2 regions of the Cryobacterium sp. 10C3 genome follow, and region 1 is predicted to be linked to the other one. Evidence: predicted binding sites of a transcription regulator. Region 1 holds the regulator's gene; the other holds the start of a gene.
What was found. Region 1 encodes LexA, which represses DNA repair genes until DNA is damaged. Its sites were predicted from a motif close to TCGAACANNTGTTCGA; they were not measured.
Positions count from the first base shown of each region.

Region 2: the regulator LexA is predicted to act here: its motif matches at 3,902-3,917, upstream of RGU41_RS19265 (Rv2578c family radical SAM protein).

Region 1 is NZ_JAVIWF010000002.1:1,887,613-1,898,311, reverse strand. It holds partial or broken gene RGU41_RS09870 (class I SAM-dependent methyltransferase) at 1-289, opposite strand, end outside; gene hflX (GTPase HflX) at 331-1,881, shown strand; partial or broken gene RGU41_RS09860 (methylenetetrahydrofolate reductase) at 2,087-2,377, shown strand; gene RGU41_RS09855 (methylenetetrahydrofolate reductase) at 2,479-3,075, shown strand; gene metE (5-methyltetrahydropteroyltriglutamate--homocysteine S-methyltransferase) at 3,249-5,588, shown strand; gene lexA (transcriptional repressor LexA) at 5,701-6,324, opposite strand; gene RGU41_RS09840 (LysM peptidoglycan-binding domain-containing protein) at 6,728-7,102, shown strand; gene RGU41_RS09835 (histidinol-phosphate transaminase) at 7,236-8,315, shown strand; gene hisB (imidazoleglycerol-phosphate dehydratase HisB) at 8,341-8,979, shown strand; gene hisH (imidazole glycerol phosphate synthase subunit HisH) at 8,976-9,608, shown strand; gene priA (bifunctional 1-(5-phosphoribosyl)-5-((5-phosphoribosylamino)methylideneamino)imidazole-4-carboxamide isomerase/phosphoribosylanthranilate isomerase PriA) at 9,732-10,409, shown strand; gene RGU41_RS09815 (SseB family protein) at 10,393-10,699, shown strand, end outside.
Region 2 is NZ_JAVIWF010000002.1:3,841,105-3,851,803, forward strand. It holds gene RGU41_RS19250 (winged helix-turn-helix transcriptional regulator) at 1-1,085, opposite strand, end outside; gene RGU41_RS19255 (glycoside hydrolase family 6 protein) at 1,171-2,169, opposite strand; gene RGU41_RS19260 (malate:quinone oxidoreductase) at 2,338-3,810, shown strand; gene RGU41_RS19265 (Rv2578c family radical SAM protein) at 3,926-5,509, shown strand; gene RGU41_RS19270 (sensor histidine kinase) at 5,663-6,943, shown strand; gene RGU41_RS19275 (hypothetical protein) at 6,940-7,974, shown strand; gene RGU41_RS19280 (thymidine kinase) at 8,365-9,084, shown strand; gene RGU41_RS19285 (response regulator) at 9,236-9,871, shown strand; gene RGU41_RS19290 (hypothetical protein) at 9,868-10,699, shown strand, end outside.

The DNA of each region.
Region 1 (10,699 bases):
TCGAGGGCGCGCTCGTTGACGTCGACCGCCCAGATCGTGGCGCGCGGCGAAGCGAGCGCGAGGTGGAAGCTGATCGGACCCCAGCCGCAGCCGAGGTCGAGGAAGTCGCCCCCGGCGGCGGCGCCGGCGTGTTCTCGAGGAGCACCTTGGTACCCGTGTCGATGTGGTCGGGACTGAACACCGAATTGGCGGTCGTGACCTCCCGCGCCTGACCGCCCAGGTGCACGGTCACCTGCTGCAGCCTGAGCTTGCTGTCGGGGGCAGGGGTGAAGTAATGGTCGGAGGGCATAGAGGGAACCTACCGCTCTTCGAGGAAGTAAGGTTAAAGGAATGATTGAACCAGTTGAAACCCCGGACGACGACGTTGTGGCACGGGTCCTTGCCAGTGCCGATTCCAAGGCCGCCGGCTACTCCCTGTTCCGCAGCGGGAGCGCCCAGGCCCTCGACGCCGAGCCCCGCTCCGACGAACACGATGACGGCCATGACGGCGCCCAGCTCGACCGCGAAGACCGCAACGCCCTCCGCCGCGTTCCCAGCCTCTCCACCGAGCTCGAGGACGTCACCGAGGTCGAATACCGGCAGCTGCGCCTCGAGAACGTCATCCTGATCGGCCTCTACACCCAGGGCACTGTCGCGGACGCCGAGAACTCCATGCGCGAACTCGCTGCCCTCGCCGAGACCGCGGGCGCCACCGTGCTCGACGGCCTCATGCAGCGCCGCGCCACCCCGGACACGAGCACCTACCTCGGCAAGGGCAAAGCGCAGGAACTCGCCGGCATCGTCAAGGCGCTCGGCGCCGACACCGTCATCGCCGACACCGAACTCGCGCCCAGCCAGCGACGCGCCCTCGAGGACGTCGTCAAGGTCAAGGTCATCGACCGCACCGCCACGATCCTCGACATCTTCAGCCAGCACGCCAAGAGCAGGGAGGGCAAGGCGCAGGTCGAACTCGCCCAGCTCGAATACCTGCTGCCCCGCCTCCGCGGCTGGGGTGACTCCATGTCGCGCCAGGCCGGTGGCCAGGTCGGCGGAACCGGTGCCGGAATGGGTTCCCGCGGCCCCGGCGAGACGAAGATCGAACTCGACCGTCGTCGCATCCACACCCGGATGTCCCGGCTGCGCAAGCAGATCCTGGCCATGAAGCCGGCCCGCGAGGCCAAGCGCGCCAACCGCAAGCGCAACGCCGTGCCCTCCGTCGCCATCGTCGGCTACACCAACGCGGGCAAGTCGAGCCTGCTCAACCGGATCACGCGCGCCGGCGTGCTCGTCGAGAACTCCCTCTTCGCCACGCTCGACGCGACCGTCCGGAAGTCGACAACGAGCGACGGCCGGCTGTACACGCTGACCGACACCGTCGGCTTCGTCCGCAACCTGCCGCACCAACTCGTCGAGGCCTTCCGGTCGACCCTTGAAGAGGTCGCCGACGCCGACGTCATCGTGCACGTCGTCGACGCCTCCCACCCCGACCCGGCGAGCCAGCTCGCGACGGTCCGCGAGGTCATCGGTGAGGTCGGCGCCCGGGAGATCCCTGAGCTCGTCGTCTTCAACAAGAGCGACCTCGTCACGGACGACGATCGTCTCGTGCTGCGCGGCCTCTGGCCGAAGGGCATCTTCGTCTCCACCCGCACGGGTGAGGGCGTCGACGAGGTGCTCGCCGCGATCGCCGGACTGCTTCCGCGCCCGTCCATCGAACTCGACCTGCTCATTCCCTACGAGCGTGGCGACCTGATCGCGATGCTGCACGCCCAGGGCACGGTGCTCACGACGGACTACGCCGAAACCGGCACCCGGGTGCGCGCCCTCGTCACGACGGAGATCCAGTCCCAGTTCGCACCGTTCGCCGTCGCACCGGCGGCCGCCGTGCCCGCCGTCGCAAGCTGAACCAGGTAACGAACGGTCACACTCGTGCAATCCGATTAAGGGATTGCTAGAGTTTTCTTCAATCGTTGCCGACGGATTTCTTCCGCCGGCATGGAGCGACAGCCGAGCCCGGCACCCGCCCGCGAACACCCGCCAGGGCTTTCTGGCGGTCCGCGGCCGCCCGGCCATTCAGTGCACACACTGGCTACTGTCGAATGAGGAATGAATGTCCACTCCAACGGACTCCGCCCGCACACGGCGCATCCCCTTTTCGTTCGAGCTGTATCCGCCGAAGACGGATGCCGCAGCATCCGCTCTCGCGACGACGATCGACCATCTCGCAGCGGCGGGCCCCGACTTCCTCTCGGTCACCTACGGGGCCAACGGATCCTCACGCCGCTCCTCGCTCGACGTTCTCAGCCGCATCCTCCGCACGACGAACGTCGAAGCGATGGCCCACCTCACCTGCGTCGGCTCCACCCACGACGAGGCGAACCGGCTGATCCGCGAATTCCTCGACGCCGGAGTGCGCAGCTTCCTCGCCCTCCGCGGCGACCCCCGGCAGGCACGAAGGAGGGCGAGGCGTTCCTCGGCGACTTCGGCAGCGCCGCCGAACTCGTGCAGCTCATCCACCGGGTTCAGGCCGAGAAGTCCCCGTACCGCGAGACGATCATCCCCGGTATCCCCGCCGCACGCGCCGTCAAGCCCGGCCACGAGAAGGTGCGGATCGCCGTTGCGGCGTTCCCGAACGGCCACCCCCGGTCACGTTCCTCGGCGCAGGATATCGACACCCTGCTCGCCAAGCAGGCCGCGGGCGCGAACCTCGGCATCACCCAGCTCTTCTTCCACGCCGACCACTTCCTGAGCTTCGTCCAGCGCGCCAGGGAAGCCGGAGTGCTCTTCCCGATCCTGCCCGGCATCATGCCGGTGACCAGCCCGGCCAGGCTGCGGCGGATCATCGAACTCTCCGGTGAGCAGATGCCGGCAGACCTGTCCATCCGGCTCGAGATCGAACCGACCAAGGAAGGACAGCGTGAGATCGGCATCCAGCACGCCGTCGACCTCGCCAGCCAGGTGATCGCCGGGGGAGCGCCCGGTCTGCACCTCTACGCCTTCAATCAGCACGAGACCGTACTGGAGGTGCTCGACGGCTGCGGCCTGCTCGGCGCGCCGGCTCCGGTCCGGACACCGACGGCACTGCCCACGATCGTGTAACCCGGCCTGGCGCCCCGCCCCGCCCCGGTCGCCAGCGCCGCTCCCGCTCCACCGAACGCCGTACGGGCGCCTCGGATTTCCGTCGCGCCCGAAAGCACCCTGCACGCCGCGGCATCCGCCCCACACACCACCCGCCAGCATCCGCTGCACCGCCCAACCGCAAAGGAAACGTTATGACCAGCACTGCCCCGTTCCCCGCAGGCACGATCCTCGGCTATCCGCGCATCGGCCCGCGCCGAGAACTCAAGAAGGCCGTCGAATCCTTCTGGGCCGGCACATCGAGCGCCGTCGAACTCGAGGCCGCCGCGGCCGGACTCCGTCAGGCCACCCGCGACCGCCTCGCCGCCCTCGGCCTCGGCCGCACCGACTCCGCCATCCCGGAGTCGTTCTCCTACTACGACCAGATGCTCGACGCGCTCTGCACGGTCGGCGCCGTGCCCGCCCGCTTCGCCGGACTCGTCGACGCCGACGGGCACATCGACCTCGCCGGATACTTCACCCTCGCCCGCGGCGAGGGGGACAGCCTCCCGCTCGAGATGACCAAGTGGTTCGACTCGAACTACCACTACCTCGTGCCCGAGATCGGGCCGGAAACGGAGTTCTCCCTCTCGAGCGACCGGATCGTGCGCGAATTCGAGGAGGCACGCGCCGCCGGCTTCCTGACCCGGCCCGTCATCGTCGGCCCGGTCACGTTCCTGCTGCTCAGCAAGCCGAGCGACGAAGCCCCTGCGGGCTTCGAGCCCCTCGACCGGCTCGATGACCTCATTCCGGTGTACGCGACCCTGCTGCAGCGCCTCGCCGACGCCGGTGCCGAGTGGGTGCAGCTCGACGAACCCGGCCTCGTCAGCGAGAGCATCCACGTGCCCCGCGCCGAGACCCTCAGCGCCGTGCAGTGGGCGTACGGGACCCTCGGGCACCTCGCCCAGCGTCCGGCGATCTTCGTCGCTGCCCCCTACGGCAGCCTCGACGACGCCCTGCCCGTGCTCGCCGGCGCACCGATCGAGGCCATCGGCCTTGATCTCGTCCGCGGCACGCTCCCCGAGACCGCCCCAGGGCTGGACGGGAAGACCCTCGTCGCCGGTGTCATCGACGGGCACAACATCTGGCGCGGTGACCTGGCGGATGCCTTCGCTCAGGTCACCGGGGCCGGCGCACTGTCGCCGCGGATCGCCGTCTCGACCTCGACGAGCCTCCAGCACGTCCCGCACACCGTCGCGGACGAGACCGCGCTCGGCGCCGAACTCGTGAGCTGGCTCGCATTCGCCGACGAGAAAGTCGGCCAGGTTGTGACCCTCGCCCGCGGCCTGGCCGACGGACGGGAGGCCATCAGCGCCGAACTGGACGCTGCGACCGGCGCACTCGCCTCCCGCAGCGCCGCCCCCGGCGTCCGCGACGGTGCCGTGAGGGCCCGTGCCGCGGAGCTCACCGACGCCTCGTACAGCCGAGGGGTTTACGCCGACAGGCTCGCCGCCCAGGAGGCCGCACTCGCGCTGCCCTTCCTGCCGACGACGACCATCGGCTCCTTCCCGCAGACCGGGGAGATCCGCCGTGCCCGCGCCCGTTTCCTCACCGGAGTGCTCAGCGACGCCGAATACCGCGACCTGATGCGCGCGGAGATCGCCAGGGTCGTCGCCCTGCAGGAGGAGATCGGCCTCGACGTGCTCGTGCACGGCGAACCCGAGCGCAACGACATGGTGCAGTACTTCGCCGAGAACCTCGACGGCTTCGCGGTCACCGAGAACGGCTGGGTCCAGTCCTACGGCAGCCGCTGCACCCGCCCGTCCATCCTGTGGGGCGATGTCTCCCGCCCGAAGCCGATCACCGTCGACTGGTCGACCTACACGCAGGGGCTGACGGCGAAGCCGGTCAAGGGCATGCTGACCGGCCCGGTCACCATCCTCGCCTGGTCCTTCGTGCGCGACGACGAGCCCCTCGGCGAGACGGCGCGCCAGGTCGCCCTCGCCCTCCGCGACGAGATCGCCGACCTCGAGGCCGCCGGAATCGGCATCATCCAGGTCGACGAGCCGGCCCTGCGCGAACTGCTTCCGCTCAAGAAGGCCGGCCACGCAGACTACCTCGACTGGTCCGTCGGCTCGTTCCGGCTCGCGACCGCCGGGGTGCGGGACGCCACCCAGATCCACACCCACCTCTGCTACTCCGAGTTCGGTGTCGTGCTCGAGGCGATCCGCGCTCTCGACGCCGACGTGACGAGCATCGAGGCGGCCCGCTCCCGGATGGAGGTCGTGACGGACATTCAGGCCAATGGCTTCGACCACGGCATCGGCCCGGGCGTCTACGACATCCACTCACCGCGGGTGCCGGGCGTTGCCGAGCTGACGGAGCTGCTCGACCGTGCCGTCGCCGCCATCCCGGCCGGTCAGGTCTGGGTGAACCCGGATTGCGGGCTCAAGACCCGCGGCTACGCGGAGACGGTCGAGTCTCTCGGAAACATGATCGAGGCGACCCGCATCGTGCGCGCCCGCCTCGCCGCAGGCGTGCCCGCCCTCGCCTGATCCTCCTCGCGGCGAACACCCGCCGCGCGCGACGCGCCGTTTGCGCCGCTTCGCGCCAGGCTTGCCTGGCGCGAAGCGGCGCAGTTGGCGCGCACGGGGGATCTACAGGGAGCTACAGGGAACGCAGGACGGCGACGATCTTGCCGAGGATCTCGGCGTGGTCACCGAGGATCGGCTCGAAGTTGGTGTTCCTCGGCAGCAGCCAGGTGTGGCCGTCACGCTGCCGGAAGACCTTCACCGTCGCCTCGCCATCGAGCATCGCGGCGACGATCTCGCCGTTCTCCGCGGTCTTCTGCTGGCGGACGACGACCCAGTCGCCGTCCATGATCGCGGCGTCGATCATCGATTCGCCGACGACCTTGAGCATGAACAGCTCGCCCTTGCCGACGAGCTGGCGCGGGAGCGGGAAGATCTCGTCGACCTGCTGGTCGGCCATGATCGGAACACCGGCCGCGATCCGCCCGACGAGCGGCACCATTGCCGCGTCGCCCACCGGGGTACCCTGCTGGAAGTTCTCGGCGGCGCCGGCCGCGGTGTCCTCCGGCGACTGCGGCAGCTCGATCAGGACCTCGAGCGCCCGGGGCCGGTTCGGGTCCCTGCGCAGGTAGCCGCTCAGCTGGAGCTGGTTGAGCTGGTGGGTGACGCTCGACAGCGACGACAGGCCCACGGCGTCACCGATCTCCCGCATGCTCGGCGGATAGCCGCGCTGGCCGACAGAGCGCTGGATCACGTCCATGATCGCGCGCTGCTTGTCGCTGAGGCTCTTCCTCCGACGTGTTCCGCCGCGCTCGGGGGAACTGCCGGCGAACGGGGTCACGCTGTCCGGGGTCACGCTGTCCTGGGTCACGATGTCGCTCCTGTCGGTGGCGGTGGACGGTGGCGGGCGGTCGCCCCGGTGGATGCCGTGAGGCGACCGTATCCGAATGTCAGTGGTCGCTGGTTGAGTTCACACCAGTCAATCGAAACTGTAACCAGCCTGGGGCGAAGTGCAGACATTCATTCGAGTGTGTCGTGTACTTCACCCCAATAATAACCGGAGAAAGTCTTGATTGTTCGAACAATCGAATATATATTCGGAACATAGCTTCGTATCCGGCTCTCCCGGCCGAGAGCCGGATACGAATACACAGGAGGCAGACATGAGCACAACAATCGAGCTGGTCCCGGGGGCGCACACCCGGCTGCGCATCACCCGGCGCGGTCGTGCCGTGCTGACCGCGATCGCCGGCGTCCCCCTCGTCGTCGGCGCGCTTGCCCTCGCCCTCAACGGCGGCCTCGCCGCCGCAGACGGCAGCACCTTGAGCGGCAGCGGCATGAGCGCCGACGCGGGTGGAAGTGCGACGACCTTCGACTACGTCACGATCCAGTCGGGCCAGTCGTTGTGGCAGCTTGCCGAGCGCATCGCCCCTTCTGCCGATCCGCGCGAGGTCATCGCCGAGATCGTCAACCTGAACCAGCTGCCCTCCGAGAGCGTGCAGCCGGGCCAGCGCTTGGCTCTCCCTGCCGAATACTGAGCAAGCCGGATACTGAGCAAGCCGGACAGTGAGCAAGCCGGATACTGAACCACCGGAGTACTGAGCAAGCCAAATACTGAACCACGGGCAATATGACCCGCCGGTGCTGAGGCCCATCGGTAACATGGGGGGAGTGACCAGTCTCAACGACCTGCCTCTCCGCGACAATCTTCGCGGGCTCACTCCCTATGGGGCGCCGCAGCTGCACGTGCCGGTCGCGCTCAACGTGAATGAGAACACCCACGGCATCCCCGAGGACGTGGCCGTCGACATCGCCGCAGCACTGGCCGCCGCTATCCGGGGGATCAACCGGTACCCGGACCGGGAATTCACGGAACTGCGCGAGGCGATGGCCCGCTACCTCGGACACGGTCTCACCCGTCAGAACATCTGGGCGGCCAACGGCTCCAACGAGGTTCTCCAGCAGGTGCTGCAGGCCTTCGGCGGGCCGGGACGCACCCTCCTCGGTTTCGCCCCCACCTATTCGATGTACCCGTTGCTCGCCTCGGGAACCGGAACCCGCTGGGTCGCCGGTGACCGCGACGCCGACTTCGAACTCACCCCGGAACGCGCCGTCGACTGGGTCAACCGGGTCAATCCCGACCTCGTCTTCCTGTGCTCCCCGAACAACCCGACCGGCACCCCGCTCTCTCTCGACGTGATCGCCGCCGTCTACGACGCCTGTGACGGCATCGTGGTCGTCGACGAGGCCTACGCCGAATTCGCTCCGGTGGGAACGGCATCCGCTCTCACCCTGCTGCCCGGCAGGGAACGCCTGCTGGTCTCCCGCACGATGAGCAAGGCCTTCGCATTCGCCGGGGCCCGGGTGGGCTACCTCGCCGCCGACCCGGCCGTGACGGATGCGCTGCGGCTCGTGCGCCTGCCGTACCACCTCTCCGCGCTGACCCAGGCCGCGGCCGTCGCCGCTTTCGCGCACACGCCGGAGATGCTGCGCATGGTCGACGACATCCGCGGCCAGCGCGACCGCCTCGTCACCGAGCTGCACCGGCTGGGCTACCGCCCCTTGCGGAGCTGGAGCAATTTCGTGCTGTTCGGCGGGGTCTCCGACCCGCGCGGAACCTTCGAGGCGCTGCTCGCCGAGGGCATCCTCGTGCGCGACGTCGGGATCCCCGGCCACCTGCGGGTCACGGCCGGCACCGAGCGCGAGACGAGCGTATTCCTCGACGCCCTCGAAGCACTGGGCCACGCGTAACCGCCCGGGCCAATAAACTAGCCGCATGAGCTCACAGTCACCGGCCGCACAGTCATCGACCGCACAGGCCCGCATCGCGCACCTGCAGCGGGAGACGAGCGAGTCGAGCATCGACCTGACGATCAACCTCGACGGCACCGGCGTCTCCGACATCCACACCTCGGTGCCGTTCTACGACCACATGCTCACCGCGTTCGCCAAGCACTCGCTGACCGACCTCACCGTGCGCGCGTCGGGGGACATCGAGATCGACGTGCACCACACCGTCGAAGACGTCGCCATCGTGCTCGGACTCGCCATCCGGCAGGCGCTCGGAGACAAGTCCGGCATCTCCCGCTACGGCGACGCGCTCGTGCCCCTCGACGACGCCCTCGCCCAGGCTGTCGTCGACATCTCCGGCCGCCCGTACCTCGTGCACACCGGGGAGCCTGCCGGCTTCGAGTTCCACCTCATCGGCGGACACTTCACCGGCTCGATGGTGCGCCACGTCTTCGAGGCGATCGCATTCAACGCGGCCCTCACCGTGCACGTCACCGTGCTCGGCGGCCGTGACCCGCACCACATCGCCGAGGCCGAATTCAAGGCCTTCGCCCGCGCCTTCCGTCAGGCCAAGGCCTACGACCCGCTCGTCTCCGGCATCCCCTCGACCAAGGGCGCCCTGTGACGAGCGTCGTCGTCTTCGACTACGGCACCGGCAACGTGCACTCGGCCGTCAAAGCCCTCGAACTCGCCGGCGCCGACGTGACCCTGACGAGCGACCGCCGCACCGCCCTCGAGGCTTCCGGCCTCGTCGTGCCCGGCGTCGGAGCGTTCAGCGCCGTGATGAGCGCCCTCACCGCCGTGCGCGGCGACGAGATCGTCGACCGCCGCATCGCCGGGGGACGGCCGGTGCTCGGCATCTGCGTCGGCATGCAGGTCCTGTTCGAGCACGGCGTCGAACGCGGCTCGGACACCGAGGGACTCGGCGAATGGCCCGGCACCGTCGCCCAGTTGCCCGCCAAGATCCTGCCGCACATGGGCTGGAACACCGTCACCCCCGACCCGGACTCGCGCCTCTTCGCCGGCATCGAGGACGAGCGGTTCTACTTCGTGCACTCCTTCGCCGCCCAGGAGTGGACGCTCGAGGTCACGCCGCCGTTCCCGCGGCCCCGGCTCACCTGGGCGGAACACGGCGGACCGTTCCTCGCCGCTGTCGAGAACGGACCGCTCTCCGCGACCCAGTTCCACCCGGAGAAATCGGGCGAGGCCGGCATCCGCCTGCTGAAGAACTGGATCGGTACCCTGCGGGACTGACCGTCCCCTCTCGCTTTTGTTCGGCGGCCCGGCCGCACCCATCCCTGATCTGAGGACTACCGTGACTGAAACCACCCCCGCCTCGTCCTGCTCCCGGCTGTCGACGTCGCAGACGGCAAGGCCGTGCGCCTCACCCAGGGCGAGGCCGGGACCGAGACCAACTACGGCGACCCCGTCGACGCCGCCCTCGACTGGGCGAGGCAGGGCGCCGAGTGGATCCACCTCGTCGATCTCGACGCGGCCTTCGGGCGCGGCACGAACACCGACGTGATCAGCCGGGTCATCCGCGAGGTCTCCGGAGTCAAGATCGAACTGTCCGGCGGGATCCGCGACGACGCCTCCCTGCAGGCGGCGCTCGGCGCGGGCGTCAGCCGGATCAACCTCGGCACGGCGGCCCTGGAGAACCCGGACTGGGCTGCCCGCGTGATCGCCGAACACGGTGACCAGGTCGCCGTCGGCCTGGACGTGCGCGGCACGACCCTTGCCGCCCGCGGTTGGACGAAGGAAGGCGGCGACCTCTGGGAGGTGCTCGCCCGCCTCGAGGAAGCGGGCTGCTCCCGTTACGTCGTGACCGACGTCACCAAGGACGGTACTCTGCAGGGTCCGAACCTCGACCTGCTCCGGCAGGTGCTCGCGCACACCGACCGTCCCGTCGTCGCCTCCGGCGGCATCTCGAGCCTGGCCGACCTCGTCGCCCTGCGCGAGCTGGTCCCGCTCGGACTCGAGGGCGCGATCGTGGGCAAGGCGCTCTACGCCGGCGCCTTCACCCTCGGTGAGGCCCTGGATGTCGCCGGCCGTTAATCTCGGATCGACCGGCCTCCCCGGGGGCCCAGAAGGCCAGGGAGGCCCCGGTCGCGCCGGCGTCCCTGCCGACTCCGCCGGGCAGCCCTGGGCCGGCCGTGCCTTCGAAGCCAACGACCACGCCGACGACGACGGATCGGCCCCGCTCGACCTCCTCGCCGCCCTCGCCCGCTACCGCGACAGGGAGTCCGGGGAGGAGGCCGTCGTCGACGCGATCCGCTCGTCCCGGCTGCTGATCCCGCTCGTGACGGCGCTCGGCGACTCCGGGCACACCGACGCCGGTCTCCTCG
Region 2 (10,699 bases), 2.0 Mb from region 1:
TCGCCGCGCAGGAGGAGCGCGAGGTCCGCCTTGCTGCGCACGCGGCGCTTGGAGTCGAGCAACGCGGCGAGCAGGTCGAATTCGGTGCGGGTGAGGTCGAGCTCCGCCGTGCCGAGTACCGCGAGACGCATTTCCGGGCTCAGGCGCAGGCCGTTGTGCTCCATCCAGTCCGCGGCGTCCGGAACGGCGGGCTGCGGCGCGATGAGTGCGAGCGCGTTCGAGGGGGCGGATGCCTGCAGCTGGGCCACCGGGGGAGCCTCGGGCGTCGGGGCGGGCGCCCAGCCCTGCGGGGGCGCCGGCGCATACTCGACCGGGGCGGGGACCCAGCCAGACGGCCCGGGGACGTATCCGGGCGGTGGGGCCTGCTGATACTGCACGGGCGGCGCGGCCTGCTGCGGTGGCGCCTGCTGGTACTGCGCGGGCGGCGCCTGCTGATACTGCGGTGCCCGCGGCCGCTGCGGGGCCTGCTGGTAGGTCGTCGGCTGCGCAACGGGCGGCTGCTGGTAGTGCGGAGCCGCTGCGGCCGGCGGGTACTCGACCGGAGGGCCCTGCGCGTATTCCGGCGCGGATGCGGCCTGCGCGTAGTCGGTGGTGGCGTGCTCTGAGGTCGCATACTCGGCCGGCGCTGCCGGGAAGCCGGAGTCGTCGGAAGCGTCCGCAGACGGGGCATCCGCATAGGTCGAAGACGGTGAGACGAGGGCCTGACGGGGACGACGCATCATGGCGTCGATCCTGGCGCGCAATTCGCGCGGGCGGAACGGCTTGGTCATATAGTCGTCTGCGCCGGCCTCCAGGCCCTGCAGGGTGTCGATTTCCTCGTCGCGCGCGGTGAGCATCACGATGTAGGTCGAGCTGAAGGCGCGAATGCGCTTCGCGGTCTCGAGGCCGTCCATACCCGGCATGCTCACGTCGAGGGTCGTGACGATCGGGTCGTACGCCCGCACCGCGCGCACGCCGTCGACACCGTTGCTCGTCGCGATTGCGTCGAAACCGGCCTGGGTCAGCACGGCCTCGAGGAGATGACGGATATCGTCGTCGTCCTCGATGATGACAGCAACGCGCCGCTCACTCTCCGTTGTTTCCATGATCTATCTCCTAGCTGCTTCGGCCTGCGACCGAAAACGAACAATGAACGGTGTGCTGTCGAGGGAGTGCCGGCGGCACCGGGGCTTACCATCCGGCGGCCTTGGTGAGCGCGAGTGCCTGGGCGTTCCACCAGTCCCCTGCCGTGGGGCCGCCGTTGCAGGTTCCGTCGCTCTCGCCCGGCTGCTTGATCCAGAGGTTCGCATCCTGGGCGCCCTGGTTCGAGACGACGGAGGGCAGGACGCCGAGGGCGCGGCCGGGGGGATTGCACCACTCGCCGTTCGAGCCCGCACCGTTGCGGGAGGTGTCGATCACGTAGTGGGCGCCGTCGGTGAGGTCGGAGACCTGCTGTGCATACGCGTGCTCGGCCGCGGAGTCCATGTAGTTGGACACGTTCGTCGCGAAACCGCGCACGGAGGCAATGCCCGAGCGGTTGAGCAGCCCGGCCATCGCGGACGGGGCGATCCATTCGGAATGGCCGGCGTCGAGGTAGACCGTTGCGCGCGTGGGTGCGAGGAGGTCGACCGCGGTGTGCACCTCGTGAACCCGCTCCTCGACGTTGTTGCACTGGGTGGCGAGGGAGAGGGCATCGGGCTCGAGGATCACGACGGCCTCGCGCAACGTCAGGCTCGTCGCGATCGCCTGCACCCAGCCGGGGTATTCGAGCACCGAGAGTCCGCCGGCCGAGAAGTTGCCGCAGTCCCGGTTGGGGATTCCGTAGAGAACGAAGACGGCCGTCTTCCCGTTTTTCATCGCGGCATCTGTGATGGTCGCGACCTCTTCGCCGACCGTGTCGAGCGGATACTTCTCCGGCGTCAGCCAGATCGCCGCGGGCTGGGCGGCGAGCCGGCCCAGCGCCGTCGCCTCGGCCGAGGTCGCCCCGGACCTTTCGGCTGCATCCGCTGCGGCCTGCGCCGCCGAGGAGGACGGATTAACGTAGAACGAGGTGGTCGCCAGCGGGTTCACGGTCTGACCTCCGGGTACCTGCAGGGCGAAAGCGCTGACGAAAGTGCCGAGGGCAAGCACGGGCACCGCCAGGGCGATGATGCCGAGGACGAGACCTGTACGCGAGCCGGACGAATGCACGAACCCACCCTATCGGGGGGTTATACAGATATGTTACGCAGGAGTATCGTCTGACGGATCTTTGTTCCGTTTTGGTGTCCCATTTCGCCCCCAGTCCGGGGTGATCGGCGGTATCGGGCGCGGTCAGGCGCCCGTGCGCGCGGCGTTACACTCGAACGTGTGAATCCAATGGCGCAGGTTGATGTCGTACTTATTGGTGGCGGCGTCATGAGCGCCACTCTCGGCACCTTGATCAAACAGGTGCAGCCCGACTGGAGTATCGAGGTCTACGAGCGCCTCGGCGAGGTCGCCCAGGAGAGCTCGAACCCCTGGAACAACGCGGGGACCGGTCACGCTGCCCTGTGCGAGCTCAACTACATGCCCCAGGCGAGCGACGGAAGCGTCACCGCCGACAAAGCCGTGAGCATCAATGAGCAGTTCCAGATCAGCCGCCAGCTCTGGTCGTCCCTGGTTATCGACGGCGTTCTGCCCGAACCGACGAAGTTCATCAACTCGACGCCGCACATGACGTTCGTGCACGGCAAGTCCAACGTCGAGTACCTGCGCAAACGGTTCGCGGCGCTCAAGGACCAGCCGCTCTTCCACGGGATGGAATACAGCGAAGACCCGGCCGTCATCGGCACCTGGACCCCGCTGCTCACGAAGAACCGCCCGAAGAACCAGCGCATCGCCGCGACCCGGATCGCCTCGGGCACCGATGTCGACTTCGGCGCACTCACCCGCTACCTCTTCGACGACCTCGCAGCCAAGGGTGTCGGCGTCCACGTCAACCAGCAGGTCACCGGCCTGAAGAAGCTGACGGACGGCACCTGGCGGCTGAACCTCCGGCGCCTCGTCGGCGGGCACCCCAGCACGGTGAAGGCCCGCTTCGTGTTCGTGGGTGCCGGCGGCGGCGCGCTCGCCCTGCTGCAGCAAAGCGGCATCCCCGAGGCACGCGGCTTCGGCGGGTTCCCGATCAGCGGCCAGTTCCTGCGCACGACCAATCCCGCGGTCGTTGCCCAGCACCAGGCCAAGGTTTACGGCAAGGCCGCCGTCGGCGCCCCGCCGATGTCGGTCCCGCACCTCGACACCCGCCACGTCGAGGGGGAGGCCTCGCTACTGTTCGGGCCCTTCGCGGGGTTCACCCCCAAGTTCCTCAAGTCGAGCACCTGGTTCGACCTCCCCTTCTCTGTCCGTGGGCACAACATCGGCCCGATGCTCGCCGTCGCCCGGCACAACGTCGGCCTGATGAAGTACCTCTTCGGCGAGGTCTTCGCGTCCCGCACCGTCAAGCTCAAGGCCCTGCAGGAGTTCATGCCGACGGCGAAGATGGCCGACTGGGAGCTCATCACCGCGGGCCAGCGTGTCCAGGTGATGAAGAAGGACCCGAAGGAGGGCGGAGTGCTGCAATTCGGAACCGAGGTCATCACCTCGGCCGACGGCAGCATCGCCGGCCTGCTCGGGGCATCCCCCGGGGCATCGACCGCGGCTCCGATCATGGTCGACCTGCTCAAGCGCTGCTTCCCCGAGCAGTACCCGGCCTGGGAACCGCGACTCCGCGAACTGATCCCGAGCCTCGGCACGACCCTGTCGGACGACCCCGCCCGCGCCGCAGCCTCCCTCGCCGCGACCGCCGCGACCCTGCACCTCACCAACCCCTGACCGATCCCCAACCCCTGACCGATCCGACGGAGTCGGGCACGATCTCCGTCGAATCGGTGAGGGCGGATGCCGCGTCACCCTTGCGCAAGTATCGAACGTGTGTTCGAATGTATGCATGCGGTGGAGCGGGCAGGAACTCACGACGGAACAAGCGGGCGCGCTTCCCGGCCTTGCCCGGCTGAACAACCTGGTGCGGAGCGTGCGCACCCCCGAGTTCGCGGGGATCACCTTCCACGAGATCCTGGCCAAGTCCGCGCTCAACCGGGTGCCCGGCCAGAGTGCCATGCCGTTCGGCTGGACGATCAACCCCTACCGAGGCTGCTCCCATGCGTGCACATACTGCCTGAGCCCGGAAACGCTCATCCTGATGGCCGACGGACGGCAGAAGCCACTCTGGGAGGTCAGGGTTGGCGATGCGATCATGGGCACGGAGACCGTCGGCGCCTACCGGCGGTATGTGCAGACCACAGTGCTCGCTTCCTGGGACACCCGGAAGCGCGGCTACCGCGTCATCCTCGCTGACGGCACCGAGCTCGTGGCCAGCGGAGACCACCGCTTCCTCACCGAGCGAGGGTGGAAGTTCGTCACCCGCGCCATGCGCGGGGACGGTCAACGTCCCTACCTGACCGAGAACAACAAACTCATGGGTTTCGGGCTCGTAGGGCCCGCCATTGACCGGAAGCTGTCCATCGCCGGTGCAGCCGTGAAGTCCGCGGCTTTGCTTCAGGTCGTGTCCGTCGAGGATCTGGGGACCACGATGGACATGATCGACATCACGACCGGGACCGGCGACTTCATTGCGAACGGGGTCATCAGCCACAACTGTTTTGCCCGCAACACGCACACGTACCTCGACCTCGACGCCGGCAAGGACTTCGACAACGAGATCATCGTGAAGGTCAACGTCGCGGAGGTTCTCCGCAAGGAGCTCGCCAGGCCCGCCTGGGAGCGCAACGCCGTCGCGCTCGGCACCAACACCGATCCCTACCAGCGTGCAGAGGGTCGCTACCGGCTGATGCCGGGCGTCATCGCGGCGCTCGCCGACTCCGGCACCCCGCTCTCGATCCTGACCAAAGGCACCCTGATCCGGCGCGACCTCGATCTGCTCGTGGAGGCGAGCACGCTCGTGCCGGTCGACCTCGCCCTCTCGATCGCGATCTACGACGACGAGCTGCAGTCAGCGGTCGAGCCGGGCACCCCATCCACGGCGGCGCGCCTCGCCACGGTGACCGCCATCCGGGAGCGCGGCCTGCGCTGCTCCGTGTTCATGATGCCGATCCTGCCGTTCCTCACGGACACCCGGGCGCACCTCGACGACGCCCTCCGCCAGGCGAAGGCTGCCGGGGCCTCCGACGTGATGTACACCGCGCTGCACCTGCGGCCGGGGGTGCGCGACTGGTTCATGCAGTGGCTCGCGAGGGACCACCCCGACCTCGTGCCCCGCTACCACGAGCTCTACGGTCGTAACGCCTACGCACCCAAGGGCTACCGGCAATGGCTCGCGCTCCGGATCAAGCCGCTGATCCGGGCGCACGGGCTCGAGCACGGGCTCGAGGATCCCGTCACCGGCGGCGTCCGCTCCCGCGCGCTCGCCCGCCCCGCGCCCGCCGTCCCTGCGTTCCCTGGCGAGCCCGTGCCCGGCCCGGGGTTACTCATTGCGGGTGAGCTCCCACCTGAGCTGCACCCGACCCTGTTCTGAACTGCGGCTCCGCACAGCGGATGCCTCGCTGCGCCCCCGCCCCGGCTGAGGTGTCGCAGATCGACGTTCAACGCCCACGCGAACCTCGATTCGCGACCCTTCACGCCAGAAGGACTCCACCGGATGCGATAATCGACGGAGAACGGAGCGGCAATGACCCTAGGCCTCCCCGACCATCTGGTCGGTACCTCGGTCGGGCGTGCCCTGGCCCAGGCCACGCACTGGTTCGGCCTCACCTGCCTGGTCGGTGCCCTCGTCTCGATCGCCGTTCTCGGCATCAGCCACCCGAGCGCGCAGATCGGCGTGAGCCTGATCGGGATCCTCTCGATGGCGATCCTCCTCTTCCTCCTGTCCCGCCACCGCACCGTGCTGCTCTCGGTCGCCTACCTTCTCGTCGGCTCCGTCGTCACCTACGTCGTCAGCGTCACCCTGCTCGGGCTGCCCGAGCTCTTCCACAGCTCGGACGTCTTTCTCGTGTCCATGCCGAAGATGGCGCTGCTGATGGTCGGCGGCGTCGGAACGGGCGCCCTCGTGGGCGTGCTCTGGGGCACCGCCGGCTTCATCCTCGCCGAAACCGTGACCGTCCTCGCCGCCCTCGAAACCGGGGTGCCCTATCACCCCGATGCGTTCACGGTGTCGACGTACCTCTTCCTCGTCGGGGTGATGCTCGTGAGCGGCCTCGGCCGGCGCAGGCACCGTCCCGTCCAGCTCGCCATGCACCGGGCGCTGCAGGAGGACCAGTCCCGGCTGCTGCGGCACGAACTCGACGTGCGCGCGGTCGCCCTCAGCCAGGACACCACGCTCAACCAGCTTGTCGCGCTCGTGCACGCCCACCCCGGGCCACTCGGCCCGCACCTGGCCGCAGGCATCCGTGAGACCGTGGACACCCTGCACGGCACCAGCTGGCTCACCGACTCCGACGAGCGACTTTCCGGACCGGACGGCTGGCTCGACAGTGCCGTCTACTCCGCGATCGAACGCTGCCGTGACCGCGGCCTCGTCGTCGAGGTCACGGGGGAGCGCGCCGCCCTCGGCCGCCTCGACGCGGTCGCCGACCGCGAGCTCGGCCTCGCCGTGCAGCAGTGCCTGATCAACGTCATCCTGCACGCCGGCATCGTCTCCGCCGAGGTCGTCATCGAATCCACCGACCGCGATCTCTCGGTGATGGTGATGGATGCCGGCCGCGGCTTTACGGAATCGGAGACCGGCGCCGACCGCCTCGGCCTTCGCCAGGCGGTGCGCCGCCGGATCGAGCGCCTCGGCGGCTCTGTCACGATCATGACCCGTCCCGGTGCAGGCACCTCCGTGCTCCTGACGGTGCCTGCGTCTCCCGGCGACGCCGTCGAACGGCCCGGCACCGGTGCGGCAAGCGGCCCGGCATCCGATCCGGCCGGCGACACCGCGAGCGACGCCGGGATCGGCTGGCCGCTATGAGCCGCAGCTCCCTGACCCAGCAACAACTCGATCCGCTCGGAGCCCTCGCCGCGTGGCCACTCGCGCCGGCGATCGCCGCGATCGTCACGGTCTCCGCAGTCACGGCCACGATCACCCAGGCCGGCCAGACCGGCAACGCGCTCCTGGGCTCCCTCGCGATCGCGGCCGTCACCCTCGCCGCGATCCTGCTCGTCCTCGCCTCCCGCCCGAGAAACGCACCGTTCCGCGCCGCCGCGCACGTGGCCATCGCCGTGCTCGCCCTCGCCGCCTACCTGCTCGAACAGGCCTCGCGCTGGAACCACAACGCCCTGATCCAGGACGACTTCGGTCCCGTCGCGATCGGCCTTCTCCTGCTCGGCCTCGCCCCCTACCGACCGTGGCGCCAGATCGCGGCCTCCGCCGGGGTCCTCGCGCTCGTCGTCGCCGCGGTGACCTGGGTGCAGGCGCCCTTCCACTCCATCGACGTCGCCCCCGTCGTCTTCGCCGCCGTCGCGGTCACCCAGGTCCTCGCTCCCGCGCTCGCCGGGGCCGCCTACTCCCGTCGCCTCGTCGGCTCACTGCTGGCCTGGCAGACGGATGCCCGCCGTGCGATCATCGAGCGCACCGAGGAGACCAGGGCCCGCGTGGTCAGGGCCGTCGTCGAGCAGCAGCGCACCGAACTCGCCGCCGGCGTGCTCCCGCTGCTCACCGAGGTCCTCGAACGCGGCGAGATCACCAAGGCCGACATCACCCGGGCCGGTGCGCTCGCCGCCGACGTGCGCAAGGCGCTCCTTCGCGAGCTCGACAAGACCTGGCTCGACGCGGCCATCGCGAGGAGCGCGCGGCACTCCTGGCCCGCGGCATCACCCCGCTGCTCGTGGTCGCCGATCCCGACCGCCGCGCCGCCGCCTTCCATACCGACCAGCGCGCCGCGACCGCGGCCCTGCTCGGCGCCCTCTGCTCGGCGCCGGGCTTCGACCCCTGCAGCCTCGTCGTTCAGGTCACCGCGGGCGACGAGTTCCGCGGCACCGGGTCCCCGCGGCCGGCCCTGACCCGGTCGCCGCTCACCACGACGTCCGAGATCCCGCTGAGCACCTCCCCGCTCCGCACGATCCCCGACCGCGGACCCCGGCGCGAGACGCCCCCGGGCGCCGGCGCCCCGGCATCCGCCCCCCGGCTCGACCAGGTCACGATCCAGGTCGGCATCGACCTGCCCGCCCGGGCCGTTCGCGCCCTGCTGCGGCCCTACCTCGGCGTCCTGCACGTGGTGTTCGGGCGGGTACGCGTCTCCACGAGCCGGGCATCCGGTCGTCGTCCGCTCATGACGCTCGAGTTCGACGCGGAACACGGCCCCGAACGCCGACGCGTCGCACGCCCAGTACGCTGAACTGACCCGGGGCAGACGAACGCGCCGGGTGGCGCAGAGGGGGATTCCAGGTACCGTGGCAAAACTGTACTTTCGCTATGGAGCGATGAACAGCGGCAAGAGCACGTCGATGCTCCAGGCCGCATACAACTACGAGGAGCGCGGCCATCGTGTGCTGCTCGCCAAGCCGTCTGTCGACACCAAAGGTGATCGGGGCATCCTCTCGCGCCTCGGCGTGACGCGCGGCGTCGACTTCCTGCTCACCCCTGAGACGGATGCCTACGCCCTCTTCCAGGAGCACCGCGCTCAGGTCGTCGCCCGCGACGGGCTCGACGTCAGCGCCCTCCTCGTCGACGAGGCGCAGTTCCTCACCGAGGCCCAGGTCGACGACTTGCTCCGCATCGCGATCCTCGAGAACATCCCCGTCCTGGCGTACGGGATCCGCACCGACTTCCAGACCGTCGCGTTCCCCGGCAGCCGCCGCCTGCTCGAGATCGCGCACAGCCTCGAAGAACTCAAGACCATCTGCCGCTGCGGGCGCAAGGCCGTCTTCAACGGCCGCAAGATCGACGGGCGCTTCGTCTTCGCTGGCGACCAGGTCGCGATCGACGGGGCCTTCGTCACCTATGAGTCCCTGTGCGGCTCCTGCTACCTCGAGGAGAGCGGCGGGCGCCTCGGCCATCGGGCCATGAACGAGGGGAGGGGGCGCCCGGCTGTCTCTCCAGAAGACCTCGTCCCTGGCGAGACTGCGAGCGCCCCACATGCCCCCCGGCGCGTTCCCCCGGTTTCACCCTAGGACCAGCACATCACCGTCGAAAAGCCGTCACTTCCGGTGGCACCCGAACACGCACGCCGGCGGCAGGAACACCATCCAGCTTCACCGCACCGCAGGCGCCGTCCCCGTACGGCCTGACCGAAAGTTTCTCGTGCCCAGCTATCGCATTGCCTTGATCGATGACCACGAGATCGTCGCGCGCGGTTTCGCCGCCCTCTTCGGGGCGCTCCCGGAGATCCAGGTCGTCGCAACGGTCGCTTCGGTGACCGAACTGCTCGAATCGACCGCGCAGGCCAGCCACCCGGTCGACCTCGTGATCCTCGACCTGCGGCTGTCCGACGATTCGGCCGTCGGCGACAACGTCGACCGGCTGCGCTCCGCCGGTTCGGCCGTCCTCGCCTTCACCGCGGGCGACGACGCCGTGCTGATGCGCACGGCCGCCCGCAGCGGGGTGCTCGGCGTGGTGCGCAAGTCCGAACCGACGGCGGTGCTGCTCGACGCGGTGCTCCGCGCCGCCGCCGGGGAGCCGATCCCCTCGACCGAGTGGGCTGCCGCCCTCGACGGCGACCCCGAGCTCAACGACGCCGGGCTCAGCCCGCGGGAACGCGAAGTGCTCTCCCTCTACGCGGCCGGCGCGAAGGCCCCGCTCGTCGCCGCCCGCACCGGCCTCGCCGAGGCGACCGTGATCGACTACATCCGCCGGGTCCGTTCGAAATACCAGCGCGTCGGGCGCCCGGCCAACACGAAGATCGACCTGTACAAGCGGGCCCTCGAAGACGGCATCCTGCCGGTCCCCGGCCAGCCGTGAGGCGCGGCCGGCGCCCGCTCGCCGGCCTGACCGCCGCCGAGCGCCTCGCCCGGGTGCTCTATACGTCGATCGGTCCCACCGCGGTGGTGTTCTGCCTCCTCAGCCTGGGCTCCTTCCTCAGTCAGGTCTGGGCGCCGCGACCCCTTCCCGCGATCCTGATCTGGGCCCTCGTCTTCGGGCTGCCCGTTGCGCTCGGTGTGCTCTCCCGGCGGGCGTCGCTGAGACTGCTGCGCCGGATCGCGCTCGCCGAGGGCGTCGTGTTCCTCGCCATCCTCGTCTTCTGGTTGTCGTTCCGGGCCACCCCGCTCCCGGCCGGCGCGGACATCCCCTGGGCCCTGACCTTCACCGGGGTGCCCGTCCTCGCCGTCGGCGTCGCCACCCGCGACCGCGTGGGCTGGGCCTATCTCGTCGTCGTCTGCGCGCTCAGCGGCCTCGTCCGCGCCGCGACATCGACGGATCCCCGGCCGGTCCTCGTCGGCCTCGAAGACGCCGTCTACTCGATGCTCCTCGTCGGCGTCTTCCTCGGGCTGATGATGGCGGCCCGCCGCAATGCCGTCCGGGTCGACGCTGCGACGGTCGCCACCCGGGCGGACATCGCTGCCGCCGCGGCGGGAGTGGCCCGCAGCCGCGAGCGCGTGGCGATCGACGCGCTCGTGCACGACAGCGTCATCTCCACCCTGTTGATGGCCGGCCGCGGCGGCATTCCTGCCGCAGCCCTCGCCGAGCACGCCGCCACCACCCTCGTGCGCCTCGACGCGGTCAGGGACCGCGCCCCCGGGCAGCTCGTCCCCGGCCCGGAACTGACCCGACGACTCGAAGCCCTCGCCG